2 regions of the Mesorhizobium sp. M0037 genome follow, and region 1 is predicted to be linked to the other one. Evidence: riboswitches for the same ligand, from Rfam matches in the RefSeq annotation. Region 1 holds a riboswitch; the other holds the start of a gene.

Region 1 (8,480 bases):
TCATGTAGGACACGACATGGCGCTGCTCGCCATTGATGACGAGGTTTTCGCCGCGCCCGTCCGTGAGATACTGCGCCAGGGTCTCGGCCGGATCGACCGCCTCGCGCTTCTGGTCGAGCGTGGCGATTTCCAGATTGGTGCCGAGCCGCACCGAGCCGGCGTCGGGCTTCATCTCGCCGGTGAGCATCTTCAACAGCGTCGTCTTGCCGGCGCCGTTCGGCCCGACAAGGCCGATGCGATCGCCGCGCTGGATGCGGGTCGAGAAGCCTTTGACCACGGTGAGGTCGCCAAAGCTCTTTTCGATGTTCTTGGCCTCGATCACCAGCTTGCCGGATTCGGCGGCGTCGCTGGCCACCATGGTGGCCGAGCCCTCGGCGCCGCGATGGCCGCGAAAACGCTGGCGCATGGTCTGCAGTTCGCCCAGGCGGCGCATGTTGCGTTTGCGGCGAGCCGTCACGCCATAGCGCAGCCAATGCTCCTCGCGCACGATCTGGCGGCCCAGCTTGTGCTGTTCGCGCTCTTCCTCTTCCAGCACAAGGTCGCGCCATTCCTCGAAATGGCCAAAGCCCTTGTCGAGGCGGCGGGTCTGGCCACGGTCGAGCCAGACAGTGGCGCGCGAGACGCGTTCGAGGAAGCGTCGGTCGTGCGAGATGACGATCAGCGCCGAAGACGTCCGGACGAGCTCCTCTTCCAGCCATTCGATGACCGACAAATCGAGATGGTTGGTCGGCTCGTCAAGCAGCAGAATATCGGGTTCGGGCGCCATGACGCGGGCAAGTGCTGCGCGGCGCGCCTCGCCACCGGAGAGATCGTTGGGGTTCTCCGTGCCGGCGAGGCCGAGATGCTCCATCAGATATGTGGCGCGGTAGGGATCGTCGGCAGGCCCAAGCCCAGCCTCGACATAGGCACGCACATTGGCAAAGCCGTCCATGTCGGGCATTTGCGGGAGATAGCGCACCGTTGCCGAAGGCTGGCGGAAGACCTCGCCGTCTTGCGGCTCGATCAGACCAGCAGCAATCTTCAGGAGCGTCGACTTGCCGGAGCCGTTGCGGCCGACGAGCGCGATCTTGTCACCGGCGGACGCCGTCAGTTCGGCGCCATCGAGCAGCGGCGTGCCGCCAAAGGTCAGTCTTATCCCGTCGAGGTTGAGAAGGGGCGGGGCCATGTCAGCTTTCAGGCAAGGGGTAGGGGTGGGCGAGCAGCAGCGCGCGGCCATGGCCGAGCGCGATTTCGAGGCCGCCCCCGGTCGTGTTGGACTTGACCTCGTTCGAGATGGTCAGCGACGAGCCGAACACGACCTCGACATGGTCGAGCGGCCACTTCGCGCCGGACACGGTGAGGCCCGAAAGATCGGAAAAGCCGAGCACCGAAAACAGCGTTCCGTCGGCATAGTCGAAGCCGGCCTTGCCAGGCAGCAGAGGGGCGCCTTCCTGCGCTCCGCTGGTCAACAGCAATTTTGTGCCGGCCTCGGCCAGCCGCAGGCTGAGCGCCAGATGGAGGAAGGCGTGGTCGGCGCGCTTGCCGCCGAAAGCGCCGGCCAGCACCAGGCTGGTGGCGCCGCGTTCCAATGCCGCCGCGATCGCCAGTTCGCCATCGGTCTTGTCCTTTTCGGGAGGAAACACCTCCCGCGGCACGGCGGCGAGATCGGCAGGCAGGTCCGCCGGCACGGAATCGAAATCGCCGACCCACAGCTCCGGCATCACGCCGAGCAGGCGGGCATGATCGATGCCGGCGTCGGCGGCGATGACGCGCGTGCCCGCGACCTGGCGGTCGAGCCGCGGCGTGCGGACGAGATCGCCGCCAAGCAGGATGGTGAATGTGCTCATATCCGCTGGCCCTTACCAGCCCCGCCGACGAAACGGAAGGCCGAGCGGCACCGTCACTCTTTGTTGGAGCATGATCTTTTTCCGGAAACGGATTCCACTTTCCGGGATCATGCTCGGGCAAACTTCCACTTGCGTGGCACCTTGGCCGGGCCTATGTGTCGAAACGCTCTAACGGGGTGCCGGACGCGATCTTCGCGGACCGGCTGAGAGGCAGTCTCGCCAACCCGCTGAACCTGATCCGGTTTGTACCGGCGGAGGGATTAGACGCTTCGGACAGCCCGACGCCTCAATTCCTTTCAACACGAATGAAGGAGGCGCCGATGCGCATGTTTTTGTCCCGTCTTGTCCCAGCGCTGGGGCTTGCTGTTTCGCTACTGGCAAGCTCTGCGTCCGCGCAGGAAAAACTCACGATCTATACCTATGAGAGTTTCACTGCCGACTGGGGTCCGGGCCCCCAGGTGAAGAAGGAATTCGAAGCCGAGTGCGGCTGCAGCGTCGACTTCGTCTCGGCGGCCGACGGCGTCGCACTTCTCAACCGCGTCAAGCTGGAAGGAGCCTCGACCAAAGCAGATATCGTGCTTGGCCTCGACACCAACCTCACCGCGGAAGCCAAGGCTTCCGGCCTGTTTGTCCGACATGGCGCGGTGGCTGAAAACAACGTGCCGGGCGGCTGGAGCGACGACACTTTCGTGCCCTATGATTATGGTTATTTCGCCGTCGTCCACGACACCGAGAAGCTGAAGAACCCACCGAAGAGCCTGAAGGAACTGGTCGAGGGCGATGCCGCCGACAAGATCGTCATCCAGGATCCGAGGACGTCGACGCCGGGCCTCGGCCTGCTGCTGTGGGTCAAGTCGGTCTATGGCGACAGGGCGCCGGAAGCCTGGGCGAAACTCAAGGGCAAAGTGCTGACGGTGACGCCGGGCTGGAGCGAGGCCTACGGCCTGTTCACCAAGGGCGAGGCGCCGATGGTGCTTTCCTATACGACGTCGCCGGCCTACCACATGGTGGCCGAGAACACCGGGCGCTTCCAGGCGGCGTCGTTCGAGGAGGGCGAGTATCTGCAGGTCGAGGTCGCCGGCATCACCACCACGGGCGCGAAGAACCCGCTGGCGGCGAAGTTCCTGGCCTTCATGACCGGGCCGAAATTCCAGGATGTCATTCCGGAGACCAACTGGATGTTCCCGGCCGGGAAAACCGACAAGCCGCTCAATCCGGCTTTTGATAGGCTGGTCAAGCCGGCGAAGACCTTGCTGTTCAGCCCGGAAGAGGTCGCGGCAAATCGCAAGGCCTGGGTGGATGAATGGCTGGCGGTGATGAGCAAGTAGGAATTCAGGATGGCGCTTGAACACCCCCCTCTGGCCTGCCGGCCATCTCCCCCGCAAGGGGGGAGATCAAGCGCTCGAAAGCTTTCGTCAACCTCCAACGCGGCGAGGATGGGGCGGGGAGCGAAGCTGCTAATCTCCCCCCTTGCGGGGGAGATGTCCGGCAGGACAGAGGGGGGTGGGCGGGAACTCGACCTCCGTGAAATATTTCCGTCAGCAGCCAACATGCGATGTAGGGTTGGATAGCACGAAATGCGTGCGCACTATCCCTCTGACCCCCGCATCACGGCCGGCATTGTCGCGCTTGCGGCAATCGCGCTGCTGATCGGTGGCGCCTTCGCCGGCCTTATCCGGGAAGGCGCGCACGACCTTTCCGGCGCCGCGTCCGCCTTTGACCTCTATCTCGTGCGCGTTGTCCGCTTCACGCTCTGGCAGGCTGCGCTCTCGACTCTGCTTTCCGTCGTACCGGCGCTGTTCGTCGCCCGCGCGCTGTCGCGGCATCCGCGCTTCTTCGGACGCGGCTTCATCCTGCAGCTGTTTACTGTGCCCCTTGCCTTGCCGGCGATTGTCGCAGCGCTGGGCATACTGGCGCTCTATGGCCGCGCCGGTTATTTCGCCGCGATCGGTGGCCAGAGCTGGCCCGACATCTATGGGCTGCCAGGCATCCTCGTCGCCCACGTCTTCTTCAACCTGCCGCTGGCCACCCGGCTGTTCCTCGAAGCGCTGGGAACGGTGCCGGCCGATCAATGGCGGCTGGCGAGCCAGCTCGGCATGGGGGCGAGGCCAGCCTTCCGGCTGATCGAGTGGCCGGTGCTGCGCGCCGCGCTGCCGGGCGTCGCCGGGCTTGTCTTCATGCTTTGCATCACCTCCTTCACCATCGTGCTGATCCTCGGCGGCGGGCCGGCGGCGACGACGCTGGAAGTCGCCATCTATCAGGCGCTGCGTTTCGACTTCGATCCGGCGCGAGCGGTGACGCTGACGGTGCTGCAGATCGCGCTGACTTTTGCCGTCATGCTGGCGCTGACGCGGCTCGGCGCCAATGTGACCGGCGACGCCAATTTGCCTGTCGCGCCGCGCCGCTATCACTTGGCCGGCAAAGCAGAAACAGCGTTCAACGCCGTCCTGATCGTGCTCGCCTTGCTGTTCGTCGCCGGACCAATGGCGGCCACCGTCGCGTCCGGCCTCGACGCCGATCTCGGCCGGTTGGCGGGCGAGAGTGCCGTGCGTCAGGCGACGCTGACCAGCGCCGGTCTCGCCTTCTCGGCGGCGCTACTTTCGGTGGCGCTGTCGCTGTCGCTGATCATGGCGCGTCGGGCATTGTCGCTGCGCCGCCGGTCCAGTGCCCGTTCATTGCTCGAGCATGCCACCGACACCGGCGCCGGCTTCGTCCTCGTCGTGCCGCCCGTCGTCATCGGCGCCGGCTGGTTTCTCCTGCTGCGCACGGTCAGCGATGTCTTTGCCATCGCGCCGGTCATGGTCGTCACCGTCAATGCGGTGATGGCGATGCCCTTTGCCATCCGCGCGATGCGCCCGGCCTATGATGCGGCCAGCGAGCGCCACGAAAAGCTGTGCGCGCAGCTCGGCATTGCGGGCTGGAACCGGCTGCTTCTGGTCGACTGGCCATCGCTCCGGCGGCCGCTGGCCACCGGCTTTGCCTTCGCCGTGGCGCTGTCGCTCGGCGATCTCGGCGTCATCGCGCTGTTCGGCAGCGATTCGGTGCAGACCTTGCCCTATCTCCTGCTGGCGCGCATGGGCAGCTATCGCACGGCCGATGCTGCCGGGCTGGCTTTGCTGCTCGGGGCGGTCTGCCTTGCATTGGTGGTCGCGGCAGACTGGCTGGGACGGGGAGAGAGATCGTGACGTCCGCTGTGGAGAAAGGCACGACTGTCCGGCTGGACAAGGTCTCGTTCAGCTATGGCGAAACGTCATTCCTGTTCGATGTCGAATTCGATACATCTAAGATCACCGCCATCATGGGGGCAAGTGGTTCGGGCAAATCGACCTTGCTCAATCTGGTGGCTGGTTTCGAGACGCCGGAGTCCGGTCGTGTGCTGATCGGCGGCGCCGATGTCGGCGCCGAGCCGCCTTCGGCGCGGCCGGTATCGATGGTATTCCAGGAAAACAATCTGTTTGCTCATCTCTCGGTGGAGAAGAATGTCGGGCTCGGCCGCTCGCCATCGCTCAACCTGACCGACGCCGATCGCGCCGCAATCGCCGAGGCGCTTGACCGCGTCGGCCTGGCCGGCAAGGAAATGCGCCTGCCCCGCGAACTCTCCGGCGGCGAAAGGCAGCGCGTGGCGCTCGCCCGCGTTCTGGTGCGCGACCGGCCAGTGCTGCTGCTCGACGAGCCGTTCGCTTCGCTCGGGCCAGCACTGCGCGACGACATGCTCGACCTGGTGGCCGGCGTTCATGCCGAGCGGGCGATGACGGTGCTGTTCGTCACGCATCAGCCGGAAGACGCTCGCCGTATCGGCGAGCAGATGGTTTTTCTGGACAATGGCAGGGTTGCCGCGACGGGACCTGCCGCCGATTTTTTCGACGGCACTGGCCCTGAAGCGTTTCGGCGCTATATCGGCGCAAGTTCGGGCGGATCACGCGATATTGCCCGGAAGCGGACATAATTTACGACCAAACCGGCTACAGGTGATGTGGCGCTTGCTTGCCATGGTCCAGTCGATGTGGCTAGGTCCGCTTAGTACTGGTCCGGCACGAGCCGTGATTTGCCCCTACAGCGCCGCACCCGGCCGGATGCGTAAACGCTGTAGGTTTTTTGATGTGTGCAGGATTGCCAACGAAAACCGATTTTTCGCTGGCGCGGACCCCGGTCCAAATCATGCGCCGAGAGCTGAAGGAACGCCGTGCTGCCGACCGGCACTGACACTTTGAAACGCAGACCGCTGGTGCGCTTCCTCGCGCTGGCCGGCCTTGCCGTGGCGCTGGCCAGCTGCCAGATGTTCACGCCTCCCGAAGTGCAGGAATCCGGCTTCCAGCCTTCCGACAAGCCGATCACGGTCGACAATGTCGCCGCCAACAGCAAGCTTGCCGAACTGGCGAAGGCGCAACATCCGCGCATCCTTGCCACCTATGGCGGCGAATATTCCGATCCCAAGCTCGAGCGCATGGTGGCCAAGGTTGTCGGCAGCCTGACCGTGGTGTCGGCCAATCCGACCCAGACCTATCGCATCACCATCCTCAATTCGCCCAACGTCAACGCTTTCGCGCTGCCGGGCGGCTATCTCTACGTCACCCGCGGCCTGCTGGCGCTGGCCAATGATTCGGCCGAACTCGCCGCCGTCATCGCGCATGAGATGGGCCACGTCACCGCCAATCACGGATTGCAGCGCCAGCAGCTCGAGGCCGAGGAAGGCCTGGCGACCAAGGTGGTCTCCGATGTGCTGGGCGACAGCCCGACCGCCAAGCAGGCATTGATCCGCGGCAAGCTGAGGCTGGCGCAGTTCTCGCGCAACCAGGAGCTGGAGGCAGACGCGATCGGCATCAAGTCGATCGGCGAGGCGGGTTACGATCCCTATGCCGCCGGGCGTTTCCTGCAGTCGATGTCGGCCTATACCGATTTCCGCTCGATCAGCGGCGCCACCGACGCCAGCCTCGACTTCCTGGCCACGCACCCCAACACGCCGCAGCGAATTGATCTGGCGCAGCGCCACGCCCGCCAGTTCGGCGCGCCGGGCATCGGCACCCGCGACCGCGATTCCTTCCTGGCCGGGATAGACGGCCTGCTCTATGGCGACACGCCGGAAGAGGGCTATGTGCGCGGCCAGACCTTCCTGCATCCGGGCCTCGGCGTTTCGTTCACGGTGCCCGACGGCTTCATCATCGACAATTCGGCGGCGGCAGTGACGGCGACCGGTCCCGGCGACATGGCGATCCGCTTCGACGGTGTGTCGATCGACAAGGATCGTGCGCTGACCGACTACATCAGAAGCGGCTGGGTGGCCGGTCTCGACGAGACCAGTGTGCGCCAGGAGACGATCGACGGCAACCAGGCGGCGACCGCGCACGCCGGCGCCGATGGCTGGCAGTTCGACATTGCGGTGATCCGCGCCGGCGGTCAGGTCTACCGGCTGTTGACAGCGGCCCCCTCGGCCAGCACGACACTCGATCCGGTGGCACGCTCGGTCAGCGGTTCGTTCCGCGTGCTCAGCCCCGCCGAGAAGGCGGCACTGAAGCCGCTGCATATCCGCGTCGTCACGGTACAGGCCGGGCAGACGATGGGCACACTTTCGGCGCAGATGGTCGGCGTCGACCGCAAGCTCGATCTGTTCCGCGTGCTCAACGCGATGTCGCCGGGCGCCTCGGTTTCGGCCGGCGACAAGGTCAAGATCGTCACGGACAGATAGCGCCGGTCTTCGTCAGAAACCCCAGCCTTCGTAGTGCTTTTTTCTGAGATAACTCAGGGCGGTACCCCTGTTCCTGGCAATCTCACGCTGCCATGAATTCGGGGTTCTGCTTGACCAGCGCGAGCTTGAGCTTTTCCATGGCGCGGGCCTCGATCTGGCGGACACGCTCCTTGGAAATACCGAGGGTCTCGCCGAGCGCCTCAAGCGTCGCACCTTCGTCGGTCAGCCGGCGCTCCTCGATGATCCTGAGTTCGCGGGCATTGAGCGCGCGGAGCGCCGTCTTCAGCCACATCAGGCGCCGTTCGACGTCGATGGTGTCGCCGGCGACCTCGTCGGGCAATGGATCGTCCGAAATCAGGAAGTCCATCCGCTCGGTGGTGCCGGCTTCGTCGGCGAGCGGTGCGTTGAGCGAAGAGTCAGGTGCTGAAAGCCTGGAATCCATCTTCGCGACATCGGCCTCGGAGACGCCGAGGGCTACCGAGACTTCGCGGTAGAGCGTGGCGTTGGAAATCGGCTCGGCGCCATTGGCAAGACGGGCGCGCAGGCGCCGCAGGTTGAAGAACAGCGCCTTTTGCGCCGAAGAGGTGCCGCCGCGAACGATCGACCAGTTGCGCAGGATATAATCCTGCATCGAAGCGCGGATCCACCAGGTCGCATAGGTCGAGAAGCGCACCTCGCGCTCCGGCTCGAAACGCGCGGCTGCTTCCAGCAGCCCGACATGGCCCTCCTGGACCAGATCGCCGAGCGGCAGGCCGTAATGTCGGAATTTCGAAGCCATGGAAATGACCAGCCGCATATGGGCGACGGTGATCTGATGCAGCGCCTGCTGATCCTGGTCTTCCTTCCAGCGCAAGGCGAGAACATGTTCCTCATCGCGCTCGAGGTAGGGGGCTTTCATTGCCGTGCGGACCATGGTCCGTCCTGCCGTGTCTTCGATCATGCCGCGCTCCTGCTCCCGGACATTTTCGGAC
Region 2 (8,480 bases), on a different contig from region 1:
CGAGAATGGTAACCGGCCGCTGTCGCGCAAGGCGGCGGAGAAATACGGCCGCCTGTTCGGCGTCGATCCCGGCTGGCTCTTGTTCAACGGTGACGGCGGCAGCCTTGCGGGGGGCCATTTCGGCTTTGACGAGTCGGGCCGGCAGATCCCGATGCCGTCGCTGGCCACCGTCGATGTGCCCATCGTCTCATGGATCAGCGCCGGCGAACTCGGCAGCCAGGACATGGTGGTCAATCTCAGCGACTATCCGACCATCCCCACCACCGATCTGGAGCAGGGCCAATGGATTGCTCTGCGCGTCGACGGCCCGTCGATGAACAAGATCTCGCCACCGGATTCGATCATCTTCGTCAACCTCAGGGACAAGCGGCTGGTGACCAATGGCTGCTACGTCATTTCGGACGAATCCGGCCAGGCCACCTACAAGCGTTACCGCCCCAACGAGAACCCGCCCTTCCAGCCGGCCTCCTACATGGACATCCCGCCGCCGGCGCTGGAAGGCGCCATCACCATCATCGGCCGGGTGAAGCGCTCGATGATCGATATGTGAGGGAGAAGGCGGTGAGGCGCAATCTCCCCCCTCGAAGGGGAGATGGCCGGCAGGCCAGAGGGGGTCGCCGCGCGTAAGGCGCTGACGTCCTCTGTCCGCGATAGGAAGTCGCGTCAGGACGTACCGACCCCCTCTGTCGCCTTCGGCGACATCTCCCCCTCGAGGGGGGAGATTACGCGCCCAAAAACTCGTTCGTAAAATACCCCCCGAAATCCGGCTTCTCCTTCAGAACCTTGCCATCGCCATCGAGCAATATGCCGGCCCTGAAGAGGTAGGTTCCGATCGCCTCGATCTTGGCCCTGGCGATGGTGCCGATGACGCCGTCCTGGCTGCGCAAGAAGTGCCCGTCGACGAGCATCTTCAGCGAAGCGTGGATCAGCGCCGGGTCGGTCAGCGCGTCCTTGTTGGACGCGATCAGCAGGTCGCCAGCCTCCTGCGGGTGATCGCAGGCAAACTGGTAGCCGCGCCGCGTTGCTTCGACGAAGGCCGATGCGGCCTTCGGGTTTGCCTGGAGATATGCATTGCTGGAGGCGATCAAGGTGGTGTGCTCGTCGGGCACGCCGTAGTCGGCGTAGCGGAAGCCGCGCTGCCTGACGCCTTTCAGCTCCGCATCGACGCCTTCCCAGGTCGAGACCTCCAGCGTGAAGTCGACCGAGCCGTTGGCCAGCGCCTCATAGGCCGAGGTGCCTAATGTCACCGTCTCGAAAACGCCCTTGCCGCCATCGTGGCGGATGATGGTCGAGATCAGCGTGTTTTCCCAGGCGCTGCCGAAGCCGCCATAGGTCAGACCGTCGAGATTCCTGGGACTCTTGATCTCGCCGCGATCCGCGTTGAAGACCAACCGGCCGGTCTCCTGCTGGACCACGGCGTAGACCGCCTTAAGATCGGCGCCGGCAGCCCGCTGGGTAAACAGGCCGACGCCGGCAATGCCGAAATCGGCGATGCGGTTGGCGACCAGCGTGCCGGCGCCGGTATCGCCATAGGGCAGGATCTCAACATCGAGCCCAGCCTCGCCGTAAAACCCTTTGTCGCGGGCAACGAACAGGCCGACATGGTTGGTGTTGACCGTCCAGTCGAGCGCGACGGTGATTTTTTGCGTAGCCGCATGAGCGCGAGAGGCCAGCGGCAATCCGGCGGCCAGCGTCAGCAGCAAAGCCTGCCGGCGTGTGAATTCGGTCATGAAAAACTCCTTTGAGCGGTCTGCGGAAACAAGCCCCGGTCAGTCCCGGGATTGAGCAGCGTGTCGAGGATGTCGGCTTCGAGCGCGGCGGCCTGGCGCGCGGCATCGCCGCCGGTGGTGCGCGGGCGCGGCAGCGGCACGGCAATCTCGCCGATGATGCGGGCCGGCCGCGCCGACATCAGATAGATTCGATCCGAGAGGTAGACGGCTTCGCGCACGTCATGGGTGATCAGCAGCGCGGTCCAGCGGTGGCGCTGCCACATGCCTTCCAGCCAGCGCTGCACACCCGCGCGGGTCAGTGCATCCAGCGCGCCAAAGGGCTCGTCGAGCAGCAGCATGTCGCGCTGCTGCACCACGGTGCGCAAAAGCGCCGCGCGCTGGCGCATGCCGCCGGAAAGTTCCGCCGGCCAGGCGCGCTCAAAGCCGGCAAGGCCGAACTCGGCAAACAGCGGCGCGACGTGCTCGCGTGCCGCCTTGCGGCCAAGACCCTGAACTTCCAGCCCCAGCGTCACATTGTCGATGACGCGCCGCCACGGCATCAGCGCGTCGCGCTGCGGCATGAAGGCGAAGGGGCTGCCCTGCAATGGCGCGCCGTCGAAGCGCATGTCGCCCTCACCTTTCAGCGCGCCGGTCAGCAACTGGAACAGCGTCGACTTGCCGGCGCCGGAAGGGCCGAGGATGGAGACGAACTCGCCGGCCGCGACATGAAGCGAAATGCCGGCGAGCACCTCAAGCGCGCCGAAGTTCTTCCTGATGTCCCGGAGTTCGAGCCGCGTCATTGACGGTTCTCTTCTGCAGCTTCAACCTTGCCGTCGCGGCTTTCGCTCCCTGCATTCTCCCAAGGCATGGCGAAACGCTGGACGAGCACGACAATGCCGAACAGGATCAGCGTGAGCGCGGCGCTGACGGCGACGGCAGCGAGCACCAGATCGGGCCGAAAGTTGTTCTTGGCATTGAGCATGTAGATGCCCAGCCCCTTCGCCGCCCCCGCATATTCGGCGAAGATCGCGCCGACCACGGCGTAGGTGACGGAGATGCGCAGCCCGGCGAAGAAATAGGGCAGCGCCGAAGGCAGGCGCGCCAGCCAGAAGATACGCCAGCGCCCTGCCCCCATGGCGGCGAGCATCTGCGAAATCTCCTTGCTGGTCGCAGCAAAACCTTCGACCAGCGCGACCATCATCGGGAAGAAGGTGACGAGCGCCACAAGCAGGATTTTTGGCATCAGCCCGAAGCCGAACCACAGCACGATGAGCGGCGCGATCGCGACCAGCGGCAAGGTCTGGCTGACGATCAGCAGCGGAAACAGCGCGCGGCGCAGCGGGGCCAAGAAATCGACCAGCGCCGAAAGCACGAAGGCAGCGACCAACGAGCAGGCGAAGCCGGCTGATGTGGCGCGGACGGTGGGCATGGTGTTGTCGGCGAGTGCGGCGCGATGCTCCCAGGCCTGCTGCAGCACGCGCGACGGCGGCGGCAGCATGATGGGGGCAGCGCCGCCATAGCGGGCGTAGAGTTCCCAGGCCGCGAGGAGCAAGGCGAAGGCGATGGCGGCAGGGATGGTCTTGGCGATGGCTGCGGCTAATCTCCCCCCTCGAGGGAGAGATGTCGCCGAAGGCGACAGAGGGGGTCGTCTCGCATAGGGCGCCCACGCCTTGCCGATGCAAAAAGGGCGTCGGCGCTCCACGCGGTGGGACCCGCTCTGGCCTGCCGGCCATCTCCCGCTCAAGGGGGGAGATTCGTGGGCATCGCGGTCTTCGCCAATCGCCAATGGCTCCCCTCCTCTTTGTGCTGAGGGGTCAGAGGCATCTCCTCCACGCAATGGGTCAGATAAACCAGCCACGGCAACATCCTCGAGGAACGACGCTTGAGCCGCGGCTCAGACCCCGCTCGGGCTGTTCGCCGAAATCGTGATGTCGAGGGTGACGTGGCCGGCGCCGGGGCCGAAGCGGCAGAAGGCCTCGTTGAGCGTGGCAAACACCGCACCGGCATCGCCGCGCAGTTTGGTGCAGAAGTTCTTTGAGCGTTCAAAGACGCCGGACTGTTTCAGGAAATCGATGCAGCCATAGATCTCGTCCATATGGTCGCCTGTGCCCATCACATAGAGCGAGAACTGCGCCGCCACCGGCTGGCCGGTCGACGGCGTGGCCTGGACAGCGCGGATCGCGGCGATCTTGCGCTCGTCCAGCGGAATGGCGGGGCCGCCGGTCTCGTCGGAGCGGCAGATCGGATCGTCGGGCTCGCCCGGACAGCCGCGCGAGACCGCTGCCGAAAGCACGCAGTGCTTGCCGCTTCTGGCCGCCGCGACGAACAGGTCGCGCATGGCGGGAAACAGCACCTCGGGCGGCCCGACCATAAGCGTCGAGATGTCGTCGGTTTCGATCCGCAGCCGGTCGCGCCACGGATCGAGCGCGCCGAGCGCGCCAAGGATGACGCCGACGAAATCGTCGGTCATGGGATAAAGGGAAATCTGTGCGCCTGAAAACATCGCCCGCCTCGCTCCGCTGGTATTATCCAGATCAGCTTTAGGGTCCGAAGGCTTGCCGCCCTCATCTCAGCCCCGACCATACGGAGCACCCCTGTGGATGAGCGGGTTAAAGCATTGTTCGCGACATTGGGGAAGCCGTTTGTTGAAGGCACTGCGGCAAAGTGTTTTGGGCCAGACGGGCCGGGCGCCCGGGCGTTCAGAGCGACTCGTCAGTTCGTTGCGTTATGAGATTTCCACGAATTTCTTATAACTGCGTTGAAATTCAAGCTGATAAACGTAATTACAAGAAAACGGCAGAGCCTCCGCGCAGCCCTTACGGTTTCTGCATTTCCTTATCCGCGACCCCATCCGAACTGTGCTGCTGCGTCGCTAGGGCTTGCCTGTGCTGGTCCCCTCGCCCCAGCGCTACGCCATCCACAAGCTGATCGTCGCCTCGCGACTCGGGCCGAGCGCTGGGGCCAAGCGGGAGAAGGATCTCCATCAAGCGCGCCTGCTGACCCAAGCGCTCGAAGCCACGCGTCGCCAGGACGACCTTGCCTTCGCCTTCATGGACGCGTGGGACAAGGGCGAAAACTGGCGCGAGACGATCCGGCGCGGCCTGAACCTGTTCGACGCCGACACGAGGGAAACAGTCAACACCATCCTGGGAAAATCCCTCCGCGAAATTGGTGCGAGTCCTGAAGGATTCACGATGCGTGATTAGCTGAAGCGACCGCTGCTATATTCATTGTCATCGTCCCAACTGTACGAAATTGGCTTGACGCTCGTTCGTACATAAAGTACGATATCTCTTTTCGCAGAGAGGAATGTCCTTGAGCACAGCGAACCATGTTGCCTTCGCCGATCTCTCTCGTCCTTTGCTGTCACCCCCGTCATTGCCGCCGCCCTTGTTGCCGCCGCCTTTATTGCCGCCCCCTTTGTTGCCCTTGTCATTCGATCAGTGCGAACGCCTCGCCGGGGCCTGGCGAATGGCCAGCCAGGACATCGCCGACGACATCCGCTTCATCCGCCAATATCTGAAAGTCGTTGCCGAGAAGGACAAGAGGCTGTCGACCGGCACCCTTGTTCACAGCCGCGCCTATGTCGAGGCCTGCGCCGGCTGGCTGCCACAGACTGTAGCGCGCTATCTGCGCCACCTGCGCCAGATCACCGAATGCGAACTGGCCATGACAGCTGCCGGGATTCGCTTTGCGCTGTCGAGTTATGCCTGGGAGGCATGAGGGCGCCTGTCGCCAAACACAAGGAATTGCGCTGCCCGTCGCAGGCGCAATTCGTCAGGTTGAGAGGCTCGGGCGCGCCTGAACGGCGGGCGCCAAGGATGGCCCGGCCAGCTAATTCCGGCCTTGCTTTATTTCGACTGGCCTTGTTTCAACTTGGCCTTATTTCGATTTGGCTTTGCCGGACTTTGCGGCGGCAGGCTTCGCTGCCTTTGACTTGGCGGCTGCCTTGGCGGGCTTGGCGTCAGCTTTCTTCGCCGCCTTTTTTGGCTTGGCGACCGCGCCATCGACTTCAGCCGTGGCCTGCTCCCAGTGTTCCTGATGCGCGCCTTCAGGCCGGCCGGCCTTTTCCCAAATCTCGTGCGCGCGCTGGCGAATGCGGTCCTGTTTGTCGTCCGTCACTTAAGCCTCCGTGGTTGGGTCCGGTCGGTTGGTCCAGATTCCACGAAAACATTAGCCGAAAATTCGGCCGGCGTCTTGAGTGACGAGACATCTCAGCGCGGGTCGGAAATCACCGCAACGCCGAGCAGCGCCGCTTTCTTGACGATCAGCCCCGCGAGGTCGGCATCCGAACGATCGGTGCCGGTGCGCTCCCGCAGGAGCGCGATCGCTTCCTTCATCGATAACAGCGCCGTGTTGCGCTCGGCCAGCAACTTGTCGCAACACGCCGCAACATTGGCGGAGTTCGGGGTCTCGACATGCGGCAACATGGCAATTCTCCTTTCATCATGTTCATTCGGCCCTGCCGCCCTTTTGGGAAGAACGACAGGGCCGTATCACCGATGAATGGTTAGGTTGTCGAGCGTTACTCGACCACCTCGACAATCCTGCGCGTGCTGGGGTCGACCAACACGGTATGGTTGTCGACGACGGCGTATCTGTACTGAACGTCGGGAACCTCCTGCAGCTCGACAGTGTCAGGCAAGGCAGTGCCGACATTCAATTCGACGCCGAGCAGATTGACCGAGGCAAGCGGATGTTTCTTTACGTACTGGTGCACGACCGTGCGCTGTTCCGGGGTGATGATCACCTGCTGCTGTGCCGGCTGCGTGACGATGACCTCGTCGGCGGCGGCAATGCCGATACCAGCGATCATGGCGAGCCCGGCGACGGCGGGAATAAGGATGGTTTTCATCTTCGTCTCCTGTCGTTGTTGGCGAGCTCCGCCGTGTTCCCGCATGAGGCGAAAACAGCGCAGATCGAGGTGGCGGGCTCCTGGAGGCAAACGCAGCCGGTACGGTCTTGTTCCGCAAGCGGAGACTAAATTGATCGGCTTCCCGGTCATGCCAGCAGAACCCGCACCCGCAAGATTCGCATTGAAGCACAATCCCTCAGGAGACCTTCGACGTGGACGATGCACGGCTCCAAATTCCGGTGGCGATCGCGGCCGGCGCCGGCATTGATCCGGTGACCGCGTCGCCCGGCCAAGACCGGAACCTACCGCCTTCGTGCCACGCCGTGAAGTTTCAAGCAAAGGTCATTGCTTCGGCGGCTGCGCAGGCACCTCGCCAGGCTTGATCACCGGCGTCTTGCCCTGGTCCGGCGGCGGCTGCGTCATACCCTGGTCACCACTGGGCGGCGGCTGCAGCACGCCGCCGCAGGGACCGAGCGTGCTGGTCGATTCGCCACCGCCATTGGCGACCGGCGGCTCCCGAGCATCGTCCTGAGGCTGCGCCTGGCAAGGCGCGGCAGGGCCGTTCCGGTCGCCATTGTCCTGCGCAGCCGCCGGGTCGGCCAGCGCCAAGAGCAGCACGCATGGGATGAGGGGGAAAGTCTTCATGGTCCAGCTCCTCTGGATTCATCTCCTTGGCAAAACAGACTAGTCCTTGGCAAAGCAGACTGGCGGCAATTGGTTCCACGGAGATGGAGTGGTTGCCGGAACCTGACAGCCGGAAGTGAGTTCCACCTTCTCGACGCAAAGCCGCCCAGAGGAGGCAATCATGGAAGAACGAAACAGAAAACCCAATGACGAGGTCGAGGCGCCACCGAGCAAAAACGATGCCCGCGACACGATCGCCAATGACGAGGTGGAGGCGCCGACGCCGCGCCGGCAGGATTGGGATGCGCTGCGTGGCGCAACGGTCCTGCCCGACGGAGCAGATGAGGAAAGCCTGCCGGACACCACCGGAGTCGAGAAGGAAGGCGAACTGCCCGAGGAGGATGACGACAACCCCTACCAGGACAGTGACGATGCCTTGCCCGACGACGCCGAGGAAGCCGCCATTGGTCACGACCTGGCGAGGCGCGGCGGCCCGTTCGACGAGGTGTAAGGGCAGCGACCGCGGACTTTCGAGAGGTTTCCCGGGACGTCCACGCCGTCACCAGTTGGACCAAGGATGAGCTGAAGGCGATGCCGGAGCATCGCGATTGATATTTCGAAGGATCCGGCTGGTCTGATCCTTCGTTTAAGGCGCCTTGGCGGTTTGGTTAAATTTAGCCCTTGTGGTCAAGGGCCGGCGGCGACGCAATCTCGGCACGTTCGACAGCCGCGAGGCAGCCGAGAAGCACGAACGCGAAGCCCAATATCTCAAGCGCCGTCGAGGCCGCTCGCCTGAAATCTTCAAAGTGCGCAAGATATCCCCGCCGCGGGCGGCGCAGACACGCTCCAGCATCGCAACGCTGCGAACCGGGCCATCGCCCGCCGGCACTTGAGTGCCGACGGGCTCTGACCTTCAGTTCGACCCGGGATCGCCGAGCGCCTCGGTGACGAAGGACGCCGCGATCAGGTCGTCGGCGTCGAGGCGTAGGGAGCCTTCGACACCCCCCATGATGGCCGCGACCTTCTGGAAGGTCTGCATCTCGTGTTCAGTAACGCTGGCGTCTCGCATCCTGGCTTTCAGATCGGCGATGCGTCGGCCCAGTGAGGCCGACGTTCCGATTTCTCTGTTCGACATGGTGGCCTGCTCCTCCCCCAACCCATGCTGTGGACGTACTCAAGTCTGCCTATATATAAGGCAGCGCGAATACAGTCGCCGCAACGCGCGATATCTGGGAAGGTTCCGGCGCCAAATAGTCACGAAATAATACGTGGTGGGACTCGGGTATGTTAAG

Evidence for each region. Region 1 has a riboswitch for thiamine pyrophosphate ahead of thiB (thiamine ABC transporter substrate binding subunit). Riboswitches for the same ligand answer to the same signal wherever they lie in the genome.
Region 2: it holds a riboswitch for thiamine pyrophosphate, as region 1 does, so the genes downstream of both, NKJ78_RS26855 (YkoF family thiamine/hydroxymethylpyrimidine-binding protein) here and thiB (thiamine ABC transporter substrate binding subunit) in region 1, are expected to answer to the same signal.

The regions. Positions count from the first base shown of each region.
Region 1 is NZ_JAMYVB010000017.1:97,833-106,312, reverse strand. It holds gene NKJ78_RS23690 (ABC-F family ATP-binding cassette domain-containing protein) at 1-1,165, opposite strand, end outside; gene NKJ78_RS23685 (thiamine diphosphokinase) at 1,167-1,826, opposite strand; TPP riboswitch at 1,989-2,103, shown strand; gene thiB (thiamine ABC transporter substrate binding subunit) at 2,147-3,154, shown strand; gene thiP (thiamine/thiamine pyrophosphate ABC transporter permease) at 3,404-5,011, shown strand; gene thiQ (thiamine ABC transporter ATP-binding protein) at 5,008-5,772, shown strand; gene NKJ78_RS23665 (M48 family metalloprotease) at 6,103-7,509, shown strand; gene NKJ78_RS23660 (RNA polymerase factor sigma-32) at 7,592-8,449, opposite strand.
Region 2 is NZ_JAMYVB010000023.1:5,589-14,068, reverse strand. It holds gene NKJ78_RS26875 (LexA family transcriptional regulator) at 1-550, shown strand, start outside; gene NKJ78_RS26870 (ABC transporter substrate-binding protein) at 723-1,730, opposite strand; gene NKJ78_RS26865 (ABC transporter ATP-binding protein) at 1,727-2,509, opposite strand; gene NKJ78_RS26860 (ABC transporter permease) at 2,506-3,348, opposite strand; gene NKJ78_RS26855 (YkoF family thiamine/hydroxymethylpyrimidine-binding protein) at 3,604-4,212, opposite strand; TPP riboswitch at 4,203-4,315, opposite strand; gene NKJ78_RS26850 (GSU2403 family nucleotidyltransferase fold protein) at 4,595-4,915, shown strand; gene NKJ78_RS26845 (hypothetical protein) at 5,181-5,432, shown strand; gene NKJ78_RS26840 (DUF2934 domain-containing protein) at 5,592-5,831, opposite strand; gene NKJ78_RS26835 (hypothetical protein) at 5,924-6,139, opposite strand; gene NKJ78_RS26830 (DUF1236 domain-containing protein) at 6,235-6,564, opposite strand; gene NKJ78_RS26825 (hypothetical protein) at 6,907-7,209, opposite strand; gene NKJ78_RS26820 (hypothetical protein) at 7,370-7,699, shown strand; partial or broken gene NKJ78_RS30840 (PRC-barrel domain containing protein) at 7,666-7,800, shown strand; gene NKJ78_RS26810 (hypothetical protein) at 8,102-8,323, opposite strand.